DNA from 2 places in the Streptomyces sp. CA-142005 genome. Region 2 is predicted to be linked to the other one. Evidence: predicted binding sites of a transcription regulator. Region 2 holds the regulator's gene; the other holds the start of a gene.
The links. The regulator HrcA, encoded in region 2, represses chaperone genes, less so after heat shock. The targets are predictions, from matches to a motif close to TTNGCACTCNGNNNNNCNGAGTGCNAA.

Region 1: the regulator HrcA is predicted to act here: its motif matches at 3,642-3,668, upstream of groL (chaperonin GroEL).

What each region holds. Positions count from the first base shown of each region.
Region 1 is NZ_CP192078.1:9,730,875-9,738,915, reverse strand. It holds gene ACQPXS_RS45005 (lipase maturation factor family protein) at 1-1,397, shown strand, start outside; gene ACQPXS_RS45000 (hypothetical protein) at 1,443-1,655, opposite strand; gene groL (chaperonin GroEL) at 1,896-3,515, opposite strand; one part of gene ACQPXS_RS44990 (IS5 family transposase) at 4,102-4,449, shown strand; one part of gene ACQPXS_RS44990 (IS5 family transposase) at 4,452-4,910, shown strand; gene ACQPXS_RS44985 (phosphotransferase family protein) at 5,014-5,937, opposite strand; gene ACQPXS_RS44980 (DUF2267 domain-containing protein) at 6,911-7,303, opposite strand; gene grpE (nucleotide exchange factor GrpE) at 7,388-7,933, opposite strand; gene dnaK (molecular chaperone DnaK) at 7,936-8,041, opposite strand, start outside.
Region 2 is NZ_CP192078.1:3,710,561-3,718,601, forward strand. It holds gene ACQPXS_RS17540 (S41 family peptidase) at 1-523, opposite strand, end outside; gene ACQPXS_RS17545 (hypothetical protein) at 584-1,138, opposite strand; gene ACQPXS_RS17550 (VOC family protein) at 1,540-1,932, opposite strand; gene ACQPXS_RS17555 (16S rRNA (uracil(1498)-N(3))-methyltransferase) at 1,948-2,700, opposite strand; gene ACQPXS_RS17560 (nitronate monooxygenase) at 2,697-3,773, opposite strand; gene dnaJ (molecular chaperone DnaJ) at 4,030-5,166, opposite strand; gene hrcA (heat-inducible transcriptional repressor HrcA) at 5,167-6,183, opposite strand; gene ACQPXS_RS17575 (MBL fold metallo-hydrolase) at 6,355-7,077, shown strand; gene ACQPXS_RS17580 (DUF3097 domain-containing protein) at 7,112-7,981, shown strand; gene ACQPXS_RS17585 (Uma2 family endonuclease) at 7,959-8,041, opposite strand, start outside.

The DNA.
Region 1 (8,041 bases), 6.0 Mb from region 2:
TCCAGCGCGGTCTGGCCGTGCTGTACTGCGTCGCGTTCGTCAGCTCGGCCCTGCAGTTCCGCGGGCTGATCGGGGAGCGGGGGTTGCTGCCGGTGCCGCGCTTCACCGCGCAGGTGGCGTTCAGGCGCGCTCCGAGTATCTTCCAGCTGCACTACTCGGACCGTTTCTTCGCCGCCATGGCCTGGACGGGCGCCGCGGGATCCGCCGCGGTGGCGGCGGGCGTGCCGGACCGGCTGCCGCTGTGGGCGGCGATGGTGATGTGGACGCTGCTATGGGCGCTGTACCTGTCCATCGTCAACGTCGGGCAGACCTGGTACGGGTTCATGTGGGAATACCTGCTGCTGGAGGCCGGATTCCTGGCGATCTTCCTCGGCAACGACGACGTCGCGCCGCCCGTGCTGGTGCGAGGGCTGCTGATCTGGCTGCTGTTCCGGCTTGAGTTCGGCGCCGGGCTGATCAAGCTGCGCGGCGATTCCTGCTGGCGGGATCTGACGTGCCTGTACTACCACCACGAGACCCAGCCGCTGCCCGGCCCGCTCAGCTGGTTCTTCCACCGCCTCCCCAAGCCCGTCCATCGCGTGGAGGCGGCGGCCAACCACGTCGCACAACTCCTCGTGCCCTTTGCCCTCTTCGCTCCGCAGCCGGCGGCGAGCATCGCCGCCGGCTTGGTGATCATCACCCAGCTGTGGCTGGTCGCGTCCGGCAACTTCGCCTGGCTGAACTGGCTGACGATCGTGCTGGCGCTGTCCGCGATCGGCGGCTCGCAGGTCACCGGCGCGCTGGGGCTGCCTCCTGCGCCGCGTTTCGCCGCCGCACCGGAGTGGTTCGAGGCCCTCGTGCTGGCTGTCGCCGCCCTGGTGGTGGTGCTCAGCTACTGGCCGGTGCGTAACCTGCTCTCCCGCAGCCAGGTCATGAACGCGTCCTTCACTCCGCTGCACCTGGTCAACACTTACGGCGCGTTCGGCAGCGTGGGCCGCACCCGGTACGAGCTGATCGTCGAGGGCACCGACGAGCCGGAGATCACCGAAGAGACCGTGTGGAAGGAGTACGTCTTCAAGGGCAAGCCGGGCGGCATGCGGCGGCTTCCGCCGCAGGTGGCCCCGTACCACCTCAGGCTGGACTGGCTGATGTGGTTCGCCGCGCTCTCCCCTGTGTACGCGGCCGGCTGGCTCCCCGCCTTGCTCCTCGCCCTCTTGGAGAACAACCCGGCCGTCCTGAGTTTGCTGCGCCGCAATCCCTTCCCGGGCTCGCCGCCTGCTTTCGTCCGGATCTGCCTGTACGAGTACCGGTTCACCAGCTGGTCGGAACTGCGCGCGAACGGTGCCTGGTGGAGCCGCACCTTCCTCGGCGAGTCCGTGCCGGCCGTCGCCAAGCGGCAACCGGTATCCAGCGCATGAGGCCCGGGTTCCGCAGGAGACTCGGCCTTGGCTCGGCTTTCAGGGTCATCCTGCGCAGCCGACGTCGAGGACTTCGATGACGTCGTCATGGGTGGTGGAGACAAGCCAGCACCATTCGCCGAACGCTGCGGCCAGACCGGAGACGTGGGCCTGCGCTGTCCCGGCAACGGCGTCGATGAGCGTAATGATCTCCTCGTGCCTGTCGTTCGGGACGCCGAACAACACGCCGGCAGCGGGTTGAACCACTTCGACTCTCATGTCGCCCCCTGCAGATGAACCGGAGCAGCGCTGGCGGCTCTCCTCTCCACCGGGCGTCTGGCCTACGGGCCACGATTCCTTCGGGCTCAGGAGAATGGCAACAGGCTGACCACACCTATTCCGGTCTGCTGCCGGTGCACGAGTCCCCCGGGGTTCCCATGCGCGCCGCCGGGCGGGCGCCGGCGGTCTGCTGTTGCGGCCACCCGCGCCCGCCTCGTTCCCTCTCCGGGCACGCGGCGCTCAGAATTCGGCGCCCGCCCCCGCGGCGGCCGGTTCCTTTTCCTCGGGCTTGTCGGCGATGACCGCCTCCGTGGTGAGGAACAGCGCGGCGATGGAAGCGGCGTTCTGCAGCGCGGAACGGGTCACCTTCGCCGGGTCGATGATGCCCGCGGCCAGCATGTCCACGTACTCACCAGTCGCGGCGTTCAGACCGTGACCGACGGGCAGCGTACGGACCTTCTCCACCACGACACCGCCCTCCAGGCCGGCGTTGCGGGCGATCTGCTGCAGCGGAGCGGTCAGCGCACGGCGGACCATCTCCGCACCGGTCCGCTCCTCGTCGTCCACCTCCAGCTTCTCGAACGCCTTCTCGGACGCCTGCAGCAGGGCCACGCCACCACCGGCGACGATGCCCTCCTCGACGGCCGCCTTCGCGTTGCGGACGGCGTCCTCGATGCGGTGCTTGCGCTCCTTGAGCTCCACCTCGGTGGCGGCGCCAGCCTTGATCACGGCCACACCGCCGGCGAGCTTGGCCAAGCGCTCCTGCAGCTTCTCGCGGTCGTAGTCGGAGTCCGAGCGCTCGATCTCGGCGCGGATCTGCTTGACCCGGCCCTCGATCGCGGCGGCGTCACCGGCGCCCTCCACGATGGTGGTGTCGTCCTTGGTGACGACCACCTTGCGGGCCCGGCCCAGGACGCCCAGGTCGGCGCTCTCCAGCTTCAGGCCGACCTCCTCGGACACGACCGTGGCACCGGTGAGCACGGCCATGTCGCCGAGCATCGCCTTGCGGCGGTCGCCGAAGCCCGGGGCCTTGACGGCGACGGACTTGAAGGTGCCGCGGATCTTGTTGACGACCAGGGTCGCCAACGCCTCGCCCTCCACGTCCTCGGCGATCACCAGCAGCGGCCGGCTCTCCCGCATCACCTGCTCCAGCAGCGGCAGCAGATCCTTCACCGCAGTGACCTTGGAGCCGACCAACAGGATGTACGGGTCCTCCAGGACCGCTTCCATGCGTTCGGCGTCGGTGACGAAGTACGGCGAGATGTAGCCCTTGTCGAAGCGCATACCCTCGGTGAGCTCCAGCTCCAGGCCGAAGGTGTTGGACTCCTCGACGGTGATGACGCCTTCCTTGCCGACCTTGTCCATGGCCTCGGCGATCAGCTCACCGATCGCCCGGTCCCCGCCCGCGGACACCGCGGCCGTGTTGGCGATCTCCTCCTTGGTCTCCAGCTCCTTGGCCTGCTCCAGCACGGCCGCGGATACGGCCTCGACGGCCTTCTCGATACCGCGCTTGAGAGCCATCGGGTTGGCACCGGCGGCGACGTTGCGCAGCCCTTCCTTGACCAGGGCCTGGGCGAGCACGGTCGCGGTGGTCGTACCGTCACCGGCGACGTCGTCCGTCTTCTTGGCGACTTCCTTGACCAGCTCGGCGCCGATCTTCTCGTACGGGTCCTGAAGCTCGATCTCCTTGGCGATGGAGACACCGTCGTTGGTGATCGTGGGGGCGCCCCACTTCTTGTCCAGGACCACGTTGCGGCCCTTGGGGCCGAGCGTCACCTTCACGGCGTCCGCGAGCTGGTTCATGCCGCGCTCCAGAGCGCGGCGTGCCTCCTCCTCATAAGCGATGATCTTCGCAGTCATCGGTACGGTCTCCTCCGCATCGAATCCTTGAGTCGATGACGGTGGCCCAGGGTGACGCCCGCGACGTTCACCCGCGCGCCGGAGGTTTCCCTCACGACCGCACGAGCACGTCACCCGACCCAGCCGTTAGCACTCTCACTGCGAGAGTGCTAATTCCTCGTTTAGCACTTCGGCCTGCTCGGGGGCAAGTGGCCGCCTCGGATGGCTGCGGCCGGTCAACGCCGTTGCGCATCCGAGAGGGACTGGCAGGGGTGCCGGGACGGAGCGGGTTCTCGGGGTGGAGCCGGTCCGGTGACCTCCAGGTGGCCGGGCGCAGCAGACGGTCGCCGAGGCGGTACGGTACGCGCCGCTGCGTGCCTACTGTTGCCGCAGGGTGTACTGCCTCCGCGGGGCGGCCGGAGCAGCGAGCACGCGATGCCGCCCCCGGGAAGCACGCCGCGACGCGGAGGCCACGGGGAAGTCTGCTGTCAAAACTGCTGACCCGAGCGCGCCCAGGCAGTGCGCCCGGGCCAGATAATCCCGCCAGACTCCTTCGGCGTTCCAAGACGCCATGTCACTTGGCGTGATCTTGCGGCAGTCTGGGGCGATGACTGCTGCGCTTGTCGAGCGGACGGCGCCGGAAGACCTGTGGACGTTGTTCCAGCGAGTGGTGCCGCCGGCGCCGGTCCGCCCGCAGGGTGGAGGGCATCGTCGGCGAGGGGACCGCGAGGTGCTGGCCGCGATCATCTTCGTGGCCACGTCGGGCTGGACCTGGAACCAGCTGCCGCCGGGCATCGGCCTGTCGGGAGTGACCGCGTTCCGGCGGTTCGCCGAGTGGACCGAGGCCCGGGTATGGGCCAAGCTCCACCGCCTGGTCCTGGACGAACTCGGAGCCCGGGGCGAGCTGGACTGGTCGCGGTGCGCGATCGACTCCGTCAGCGTACGGGCCCTCAAAGGGGGCAGCTGACGGGATCGAATCCGACCGACCGAGGCAAGAAAGGATCGAAAATCCACCTCATCGTCGACCGCCAGGGCCTGCCCTTGCCTATCGGCATCTCCGCCGCCAATCTTCATGACAGCCAGGCCCTCATCCCGCTGGTCCGCGGCATCCCACCCATCCGCTCCCGACGCGGTCCCCGACGCCGACGGCCCGGCAAGCTGCACGGGGACAAAGGCTACGACTACCGCCACCTGCGCCGATGGCTCGCTTCCCGCGGTATCCGGCACCGCCTGGCCCGCAAGGGCGTCGAGTCATCGCGACACCTGGGACGGCACCGATGGGTCGTAGAGCGGACCGTGTCCTGGCTGTCAGGCTGCCGAGGCCTGCACCGCGGCTACGAGCGCAAGCCGGAACACTTCCTCGCCTTCACAGCCATCGCCGCGATACTCATATGTCACCGCAGACTGGCCAAGTGAAGTGCCTCAAGGCCGAACTGTGCCGGATGACCAACTTCATCACCGAGGTCGTCGCCCCACACGCCGAGCGGACCCCCAAGAACGAGTGGGCCCGCCTCGCCTCTCACATTGTGCCGAACCATGCGTCTGCGAGTGAAGTCAGAGATCCTTCGGCAGGTGAGGGCAGTTCTCTCAGGTACCAGGGAAGGTGGCTGTACACGTGTAGCAACGTGAAGGCCATGAGTTCATGCGGCTCGAAGCTGCGGCCGTATGTCTCGGTGAGCCGAGACAACAGGGCTGGATCGCCGCAGGTGACGAACAGGCCGACACCAACGAAGTCGTAGGCGCGGTCACCGATCATCGCTGGTTCGAAGTCGAACAGACCGGTCAGACGCCATCCGTCGGGGTCGACCAGGAAGTGCTGCTGCATGACCTCGGTGTGCAACAGGGAAGGCTGTGGGGCTCGTGGCAATGGAACCGAAGCGAGGAAGTCCGGGATCTGCTCCAGCCAGGCCGCCGACAGTCCATGGGCGCGCTGCTGTTCCACTGCGCCGGCTCTCTGGCGGTCAAGAAAGTTGCCCCAGTCCTCGGGGCCGAGGACGTCCCGCAGTGGATCGGGGCTGAGGGAGTGCAACGACGCAAGGGTCTCACCGATCTCGGCGACGAGCCGGTCACGATGATTCCGGGGCACGTGCCCCCAGGAGTGGGCGAGGTTCTCGCCGCGGAGCCTGGACATCAGAACGTACTGCCAGCCGTTCTCGTATGAGCCGGAGGCCCGCACCACGGGTGTCGGCACCGGCAGTCGCCCCTGAACATGGGCAAGGACACGGCCCTCGGCCATTCCGTGCTGAGCAGCAGCTCCGGGGAAAAGCTTGAGCACGTGGTCGTCCCCCACCGCGTAGACCGGCTGGGACCCGTCAGGGAAGCGAACCAGTGAGGCGCCGGAGAGCCCGAGACGTGCACAGAGGTCTTCCGCCCCAGGACGCATCACGCTCTCATCGGGGACGACAGCGTCCCGCTCATCATCCGTGTCCACCACAGGCAGCATGTCCGGGACCGTAGGCCACTCCTGGCCAGGCGGCAACGGAGTATCGCCGGCACCGTGGCCGAAGACGCCGGACGCGACGCATCATCCGCCGAGAAGCCTCAGGTCGGCATCTCCCTTCCGCTGATACGCAGCCTGCCTCACATCCAGCGGGCCAGGAACCAGGCTGAATAGCGAATCGGCGACGGCGGCCCTCCTGACGCAAGATCACGCCAACTGAAATGGCGTCTAAACCGGCTTGATCCGTACCCTTCCACTGTGCCGGTCGGCCTGGACCGCGTAGCCGGCCTGCGTGAGGATCTCCCGTAACGCCTGGTGCAGCGCGGCCCGAATCCCCCGTACTCCGCGACCTGCCTGCCCACCGGGTCCAGCTCTTGTGCCGGCGGCCAGCCGACGACCACCGCGTCCTGCTCCTGGCGGACCCTCAATCCCGTACCTTCCCCGCGGCACTCGCCGCCGCAACGTCGAACCCCGCACTGGCGAGCGTGCGGCACGCCTCGGAGAACAGAACCTGCAGACCAGCCTGGCGTGCCGCCCGGATCGCCGCCGTGCGAGAGCATGTTGGGGATGCGTACGTGGCCGCTGGGCTGACGACCGCACCGGCAATATCAGCGGACATCAGCCCTGACGAGCAGCACGCCGCCCGCCCGGCTGCCCCGCCGACTGCTCGAGGAACGCTTCGTGTCGCCAGGTCACGTCGGCCGCCACCCTTCTTCTTCGGCCTCTGTGCTCCGGTGGGGCGCGGAGAGCGGGCGCGAGGGAGATCTGGTGCCCGTCCTCCGCCGCTGCTCGTCCCCGGCGGCCGGTCGGCCAGCCCGAGATCGCTCGCCTGGACCCGCTGACGGCGATCTTGCGAGGCTTGGCGCGCTCGGCGATCGGGATGCGCAGGCTGTGTTGGCCACTCCCTGGCCGAGCGGCGGTGGTGGTCTCCACGCCGACGGTGTGGCCGTATCCGGGGGTGCCCCGGATCCTGGTGTCAGCTGGCCAGGTCTGCTTTGCCGAACAGGACGGCGTAGCCGGAGGGGAGCTGGCTGATGATCTGGTTCAGCTCACCGCCGGAGACGGCGCCGGCCAGGGTGGTCAGGACCGCGCTGGCGTCCCACTCTGCCGTGCGGGGCCGGGCGCCGGTGCGCTCGGCGACCCGGCGGTAGAACTCCTCGATCCCGAAACTCTCGGCCTGCGCCTGCTTGGCCTCGGCCAGTGCCTGCCCGAGCGGTCCGGGCAGCTGGGAGGCAAGGTCGTCGACCTCGCCGGGGCTGATGCGCTGGGCCAGCACGCTCAGCACCGCGTCGGTGATCTTCGCGGCTTCGTCCTGGCTTTCGTATTCGCCGAGTTCGCGTACGCGAGCGAGGAACTCGTGGTGCTGCATCGTTTCGTCACCTCCGCTTGCCGGCAATCTCAGGGCATCCAATGCGATGCCCTCTTCCCCGGTACCCAGGTAGGGGCAAGCCTGTCAGCTCCGCGAGACGGGCAACGGCGGCTTGCCTGCCGGGGCGGATGCATCCCGTACGCCGCACTCCCGCCCCGGTGCGCTCCTCGCGGGCGGGGCCGGCCCGGTGACCTCCACGGTGGCCGGGCGCAGCAGGCTCTCGCCAAGACGGTAGCCGGGACGCAGGACCGCCGAGCACACCAGCCGTTCCGCATCGGGGACAACATGGTGCGTCAGAGCGTCGTGACAGGCGGGGTCGAACCGATCGCCCACCTCACCGAACGACGTGACGCCCAGCGAGCCGAGCTGCTCCGTGAGGCTGTCGGCGATGCCCCTCAGACCGGGCGTGAGCGGTTCGTTGGCACACGCCCGGTCGACGGCGTCCAGCACGGGCAGCAGCGCCTTGAGCACGTTGGCTACCGCGATCTCGCGCACGGCCAAGCGGTCCCGCCGCACCCGCTTGCGGTAGTTGTCGTACTCGGCCTTGATCCGCTGCAGGTCGGCGGTCCGCTCCTGAAGCAGGCGCCGCAGCTGCTCAAGTTCGGTGCTCTGCGGACCGCTCCCGGTCATCGTCAGCCAGCCTCCGGCTTGTCGTCGTCGACGATCTCTGCGTCCACCACTTCATCCTCGGGCTCACCGGCCGCACCGCCCGGTGACGCTCCGGCCGCACCCGCCGGT
Region 2 (8,041 bases):
CCGTGCCGCCCCGGTAGCGCTTCCAGTGGGCGGCCTCGCGGCCCATCGGCGCGGACAGCAGCACGGTGGCGGGGCCGAGGGCCACATCGCCGACCGGGCCGTAGGGCAGGGTCTCGGCGGGTCCGCCGTCCAGCGGGACGGCGTGCGCCCAGCTGTGGCGGAAGCTGTGCCGGCCGTGCGCGCCGAGCGCGAGCACCCGCCCGTCGGCGGTCCAGCCGCGCACCTCGGTGCGGCGGTTGCCCCAGTGGGTCAGCCGGTCGGCGGGGCCGCCGTCGACGGGGGCGACATGGATCTCGGGCGCGCCGTCACGGGTGGAGGTCCAGGCGAGGTGCCGTCCGTCCGGTGATATCCGCGGCATGGTGACCGGCATGTTGTCGGCGCTGACCCGCCAGGCCCGGCCGCCGTCGAGCGGCGCGAGCCAGACGTCGTCCTCGGCGACGAAGGCCACCAAGTCGTCGTGTACATGGGGGAATCGGAGATAGGCGGAGGACGTCGTGGTCACCGTCGAAGCACCCTGGGTCACCCCGTCACTGTACGCAGCGACCGGTGTGCGCCGCTCCCTCTTCCGATCACTTGCACCCGGTCACTTTCCCTCGGCGGGCCAGCAGGTGGGGTCGCCCTTGCACCAGATGGTGCGGGTGACGGTGACGGTCACGGTGGGCCGGCCGCCGGGCCGGTAGGTGGGCGGCTCGTACGTCGGCCCGTGCGTGGCGTCGCAGTCGCCGAGCCCGCTGACGTGGAACACCTGTCTGCCCGCGACCTTGGCGGTCAGATCCCCGCGCACACAGGCGCCGTCGACGGCCTTGGTCACCTTCCCGGTGACGGTGATCCTCTGCCCGTCCTTGGTCTGGCCCTGGCAGTCGACGGAGACGACCGTGGTCTCGGACGGCGAGGGCGTCCCGGCCGCCGCGCCGCCGCCGTCGCCGTAGTTGCCGGTGCAGGTGAGCCAACTGACGTCGACATGCTGCTGGCGGAGCCTGGCCGTCGCGGTGGTGTCGGTGGTGTAGGCGGCGGTCACGGTACTGAGGTCACCCGGCTGACACGCCACGACGGCCGCACCGGCCCCCGCGACCAGCCCCACCACGGCCACCGTCCGCGTCCCGCGCCGCCCACACCGAATCCGTCTCAATACCCCCATGCAGGGCAGACTGCCACCGGTGCGCACGCCGGGGAAGGCCACATACGGCCACTCACTCGTACGGGAACGGGTCTCGTAATCTGGCCGAGTGCGCAGTGAACGCAGGCTCAGGCGGCTCGTCCTGCCGGACGGAACCGTTCACCGCTGGACCGTGCGGCACCGGCACCGGGGCGACGGCCCTTGCGCGGAGGTGCTGACGCTGCACCGGGACGGATCCCGCACCCGGATCGTGTTCCCGGGGACCGGTGGCGCCTACGGGCACTCCGGTCTGGTCGGCGACGGCCGCGGTCACACCGTCAATCTCCATGAGCCCGGCGTCGTACGAGCCTTCGCGGTGGAGGTGCTCCGGAGCGGGGCCTCCGGTGACGTGAACGGGTGGGCCTTGCTGCCCGCGGTCGCCGTCAGCCGCGCAGCAGCAGCCACTGCTGGAGTTCGACCAGGTTGCCCTCCGGGTCCTTGAGGTGGGCGACCCGCATGCGCTCGGTCATGGGGGCCGGGCCGTGCAGCAGTTCCGCACCGCGGGCGGTGATCTCCGACACGTAGGCGTCCAGGTCGTCGACGCGCAGCACCACCAGGGAGCGGTGCCCGGTGGCCGTCTCGCCCAGTTCGTTCAGCACCTCGGCCATCATCGCGCGGTCCTGCAGCGCGATCCCGGCGGAGCCGGCGTGCGGGCTGAACTTCTCGTACGGGCCCTCGGTCGCCCCGGACTGCGGCTTGAGGCCGAGGACGTCGGCGTAGAAGCGGTAGCAGGCGGCGAAGTCGGTGACCAGGAGCCGGACTTGGGCGAGTTCCACGGTGTCCCCCAGGCGTCAGGACCAGCGGCCGGTGCGGCCCAGCAGCAGGGCCACGGCGGCGGTGCCGGCGGTTGATGTACGCAACACGGTAGGACCGAGTACGTACGCCCTCGCACCCGCCTCCTCGAAGAGCGCCAACTCGTCCCGGGCGACGCCTCCTTCGGGGCCGACGACCAGCACGATCTCGCCCTCGGCGGGCAGTTCGGCGGTGGCCAGCCGCCCGCTCTCGTGCTCGAAGTCGGAGTGGAGCACGGCGGCGAAGTCGGCTTTGGCCAGAAGTGCGGCAACCTGCTTGGTACTTGCCGCGTCCGCGACCTGCGGGAAGCGCAGCCGGCGGGACTGCTTGCCGGCCTCGCGCGCGGTGGCCCGCCACTTGGCGAGCGCCTTGTGGCCCCGCTCGCCCTTCCACTGGGTGATGCACCGGGCGGCCTGCCAGGGCACGATCGCGTCGACGCCGGTCTCCGTCATCGTCTCGACGGCGAGTTCGCCCCGGTCGCCCTTCGGGAGCGCCTGGACCACGGTGATACGGGGGCTGGGCTCGGGCTCCACCGGGAACTCGAACGGCTCGACCACCAGGTGGTCCTTGCCCGACACGCTGACGACGACCCCGGCGGCCCCACGCCCCTCGCCGTCCGTCAGCACCACGTTCTCGCCGGGCTGCAGCCGCCGCACGGAGACCGCGTGCCGCCCCTCGGGGCCTGTGACGTCGACGACCGAGCCGGGGCCCACGCCCTCCAGCGAGTCGACGACGAACACCGGCGCGGTCATCGCAGGCCCCCCTTGGCCGACAACGCTGTCCGGGCGGCGTCGAGTTCGGCGGCCAGCACCTCCACGAGCTCCCCGGCGGGCAGCTCGCGGGCCAGCCGGTGCCCCTGCCCGGCCCACAGCGCCATGCCCTGCGCGTCCCCGGCCTTGGCGGCGGCCTTGCGCAGCGGCGCGGTGAGGTGGTGGACGTCCGGGTAGGCGGCGGGGGCGTACGGGCCGTGCTCGCGCAGGAACCGGTTGACCAGTCCGCGCCCCGGCCGCCCGGAGAACGCGCGGGTCAGTTCGGTGTGCGTGAACAGGGGGTTGGTCAGCGCCTGCTTGTGCACGGCATGGGCGCCGGACTCCGGGGTGGCGAGGAAGGCGGTGCCGAGCTGGGCCGCGCTCGCGCCGGCCGCGAGGACGGCGGCGATCTGGCTGCCCCGCATGATGCCGCCGGCGGCGACGACCGGGATGTCCACGGCCTCGCGGATCTGCGCGACGAGCGACAGCAGGCCGATGCCGGCTCCGTCGTTCTCGGGGAGGTCCCGGTGGGTGCCCTGGTGACCGCCGGCCTCCACGCCCTGCGCGATCACCGCGTCCGCGCCGGCCCGCTCGACGGCGCGGGCCTCCTCCGTGGTGGTGGCGGTGACCAGGGTGTAGGTGCCGACGCGGCGCAGGCTGTCGAAGACCTCCCGGCTCGGCACACCGAAGTGGAAGGAGACCACGGGCACCGGGTTGTCGAGGAGCACGGCGAGCTTGGCGTCGTAGCCGTCGTCCCGGCCGCTGTCCGGGTCGCCCAGCTCGGTCTCGTACCAGGCGGCCTCGCCGGCCAGCTGGTGGGCGTAGACCTCCACGGCGCCGGACTCGGCATACTCCTGCTGCGGCATGAACACGTTCACGCCGAAGGGGCGGGCGGTGAGGCTCCGCAGCTGCTTGATCTCCTGGTACATGCCGTCGGCGGTCTTGTATCCGGCGGCGAGAAACCCGAGACCACCGGCCTCGCAGACGGCGGCGGCGAGCTGCGGGACGGAGACACCGCCCGCCATGGGGGCCTGCACGATCGGGTGGGGGAAGAGATCGGTCAGCGCGGAGGACATGACCGCATGTTGTCACGTCCGTCGAACAAGTCCGAATCCGGGCGTCCGATGGCATAAACCATTGGCATACGGGGTGCGGGGGCACCCCGTCAGGCCTCCGTGAGCGGTGGCTCAGCGCCCGTTGAAGCATCCTTCAAACGCGCGCTCAGCGCCCGTTGAACGCATCCTTCAGACGCGAGAACAACCCCTGCTGACCCGGCTGACTGTGTCTGCCCGGGGGACAACCCCCGGACCCCCGGCCACGCCGCAGCGCACGTCAGCGCCCGTTGAACGCATCCTTCAGACGCGAGAACAACCCCTGCTGACCCGGCTGGAACTGTCCCTGCGGGCGCTCCTCGCCGCGCAGCTTGGCCAGCTCGCGCAGCAGGCGCTCCTGCTCGGGGTCCAGCTTGGTCGGGGTCTGCACCTCGACGTGCACGATCAGGTCACCCCGGCCGCCGCCGCGCAGATGCGTGACGCCGCGGTTGTGCAGCGGGATCGACTGGCCGGACTGGGTGCCGGGCCGGATGTCGACCTCCTCCATGCCGTCCAGCGTCTCCAGCGGCACCTTGGTGCCGAGCGCCGCCGCGGTCATCGGGATGGTGACCGTGCAGTGCAGGTCGTCGCCGCGCCGCTGGAAGGTCGGGTGCGGCAGCTCGTGGATCTCCACGTACAGGTCACCGGCCGGACCGCCGCCGGGACCGACCTCGCCCTCACCGGCGAGCTGGATCCGCGTGCCGTTGTCGACACCGGCCGGGATCTTCACGGTCAGGGTGCGGCGGGAGCGGACCCGGCCGTCGCCGGCGCACTCGGGGCACGGGGTCGGTACGACGGTCCCGAAGCCCTGGCACTGCGGGCAGGGACGCGAGGTCATGACCTGGCCGAGGAAGGACCGGGTGACCTGCGAGACCTCACCGCGGCCACGGCACATGTCACACGTCTGGGCGGTCGTACCGGGCGCCGCGCCCTCGCCGTTGCAGGTGTTGCAGACGACCGCGGTGTCGACCTGGATGTCCTTGGTGGTCCCGAAGGCCGCCTCGTCCAGCTCGACCTCGATGCGGATCATCGCGTCCTGGCCGCGCCGGGTGCGCGAGCGCGGGCCGCGCTGCGACGCCGTACCGAAGAACGCGTCCATGATGTCGGAGAAGTTGCCGAAGCCGCCGGCCCCGAAGCCGCCCGCGCCGGCGCCGCCCGCCTGCGAGAGCGGGTCGCCGCCGAGGTCGTAGACCTGCTTCTTCTGCGGGTCCGACAGCACCTCGTAAGCGGCGTTGATCTCCTTGAACCGCTCCTGGGTCTTCGGGTCCGGGTTGACGTCCGGGTGCAGCTCGCGCGCGAGCCGGCGGAACGCCTTCTTGATCTCATCCTGCGACGCGTCGCGGCGCACGCCGAGAACGGCGTAGTAGTCCGTGGCCACTTACGACTCCGCCAGGATCTGTCCGACGTACCGTGCCACTGCGCGTACCGCTCCCATCGTTCCCGGATAGTCCATGCGGGTCGGTCCGACCACGCCGAGCTTGGCAACCGCCTCGCCGCCCGAACCGTAGCCGACCGACACCACGGAGGTGGAGTTGAGTCCCTCGTGGGCGTTCTCGTGCCCGATACGCACCGTCACGCCCGGATCCTTCGCCTCGCCCAGAAGCTTGAGGAGCACGACCTGCTCCTCCAGAGCCTCCAGGACGGGCCGGATCGTGAGGGGAAAGTCATGCCCGAAGCGGGTGAGATTGGCGGTACCGCCGATCATCAGCCGCTCCTCGTTCTCCTCGACCAGCGTCTCCAGAAGAGTGGAGAGCACCGTCGAGACCGTACCGCGGTCCTCGGGATCGAAGGCCTCCGGCAGATCCTCGACCAGCGTCGGCACGTCCGAGAACCGGCGACCCGCGACCCTGCTGTTCAGCCGCGCCCGCAGATCGGCGAGGGAGGTCTCGCCGAAGGGCGCCGGGCAGTCGACCATCCGCTGCTCGACCCGGCCGGTGTCCGTGATCAGCACGAGCATCACGCGCGCGGGGGCGAGCGAGAGCAGTTCCACGTGCCGCACGGTGGACCGGGTCAGGGACGGGTACTGCACGACGGCGACCTGCCGGGTGAGCTGCGCGAGCAGCCGGACCGTGCGCGCCACGACGTCGTCGAGGTCGACGGCGCCCTCCAGGAAGTTCTGGATGGCGCGCCGCTCGGGCCCGGTCATCGGCTTGACGCCCGCCAGCTTGTCCACGAACAGCCGATAGCCCTTGTCCGTGGGGATCCGCCCGGCGCTGGTGTGCGGCTGGGCGATGTACCCCTCGTCCTCCAGGGCCGCCATGTCGTTACGGACCGTCGCCGGGGACACGCCGAGGTTGTGCCGCTCGGTCAGGGCCTTCGACCCGACCGGCTCCTCGGTGCCGACGTAGTCCTGGACGATGGCGCGCAGCACCTGAAGCCTGCGTTCACTCAGCATTCGCGCGCACCTCCAGCATGTCGTCCCTCGGTCCCGGTCGGCCCTGCGGTTCGTCCGCCTGGCACTCTTCGCATGGGAGTGCCAGCGTTCCCGGGCCCAGTGTACGGCTGTCGGGTACACCCGGGGCAAGGTCGGTGCGGTCCCGGCGGCTCGTGCGGCTAGCGTCTCGGTATGACGGTGACTTGGGAAGAGCTGGGGTGGGAACGACTGGCCCCGGGGGTCGGGCGGTGCCGGCTGCCCGGCTGGGACTGCACGGTCGGGCTGGTCCTCGGGGAGGGTACGGCGCTGATGGTGGACGCCGGCTCGAGCCTGGCCGAGGGCGCGCGGCTGCGGACACAGGCCGAGGAACTGGCCGGGGGCCGTGTGACCCATCTCGCGCTGACCCACCCCCACTTCGACCATGTCTTCGGGGCGGCGGCCTTCGCGGGGGCGCAGTTGTACGGGGCGGTGGGCGTCGACGCGGTGCTGGCCCGCGAACGCGACGAGCTGCGCATGGACGCCGTGAGAAACGGACTCGCGGTGGCGGACGCGGACGAGGCTGTGGACGCGCTGGTGCCGCCCGGCCATCCGGTCTCCGGCGAGTGGACGCTGGACCTCGGGGGCGGCCGGCAGGTTCTGCTGGCGAACGTGGGTCCGGGGCATACCGCGCATGATCTGGCGGTGCTGGTTCCAGGAGATCCCGAGGTGGTGTTCTGCGGCGACCTGGTCGAGGAGTCCGGCGAGCCCCAGGCGGGCCCGGACGCTGTCCCGTCCCGCTGGCCGGACGCCCTGGACCGGCTGCTGTCTCTGGGGGGCGAGGACGCGCTGTACGTTCCCGGTCACGGAGCGGTGGTGGACGCGGGGTTCGTGCGACGGCAGCGCGACGAGCTGGCGGCCCGTTTCGGCGTGTCGTGAGCGCGGCCGTACGGCTTCTCCTATCGTCACTCGAATGCGCCCACCCGTCTCCCGCCACCGCCCTTCCAACGAGGGCCCTTCGGGCCCGCGCCCTCGTTTGTACTCCGCCGACCTGACCCCGCCGTGGAAGAAGCCGAAGCCCGTGCCGGAGGTACCGGCGGAGCCGGGCCTGGTGGTGGAGGAGCCCGGCACCGGGTTCTGCGGGGCGGTGATCCGCTGCGAGGCGGGCACGGTGACCCTGGAGGACCGCTTCGGCAGGCACCGGGTGTTCCCGCTGGAGCCGAGGGGCTTCCTGCTGGAGGGGCGCGTGGTGACGCTGGTGAGGCCTTCCGGTGGTCCGGTACGGCCCAGCCGCACGGCCTCCGGCTCGGTCGCCGTCCCCGGCGCCCGCGCCCGCGTGGCCCGCGCCGGCCGTATCTACGTCGAGGGCCGGCACGACGCCGAGCTGGTCGAGAAGGTGTGGGGCGACGACCTGCGCATCGAGGGCGTGGTCGTGGAGTACCTGGAGGGCGTGGACGACCTGCCGTCGATCGTCGCCTCCTTCGCACCGGGTCCGGACGCACGCCTTGGCGTCCTGGTGGACCACCTGGTGCCGGGCACGAAGGAGTGGCGGATCGCCGAGTCGGTGACCAGCGAGCACGCGCTGGTGGTCGGCCACCCGTACATCGACATCTGGCAGGCGGTGAAGCCGGCCGCCCTGGGGATCGAGGCGTGGCCGACGGTGCCGAAGGGGCAGGACTGGAAGACGGGGGTGTGCCGGGCGCTGGGCTGGCCGTCGGAGAACACCGGGGCGGTGTGGCAGGCGATCCTGCGGCGGGTGGGGTCCTACAAGGACCTGGAGCCGGAGCTGCTGGGGCGGGTGGAGGAGCTGATCGACTTCGTCACGGGTAGCGGTGGGGCCTGACGTTGGGGAACGTACGGAACTCGCTCGTGTCGAGTTCGATACCCAGAATGTCCACCGGCA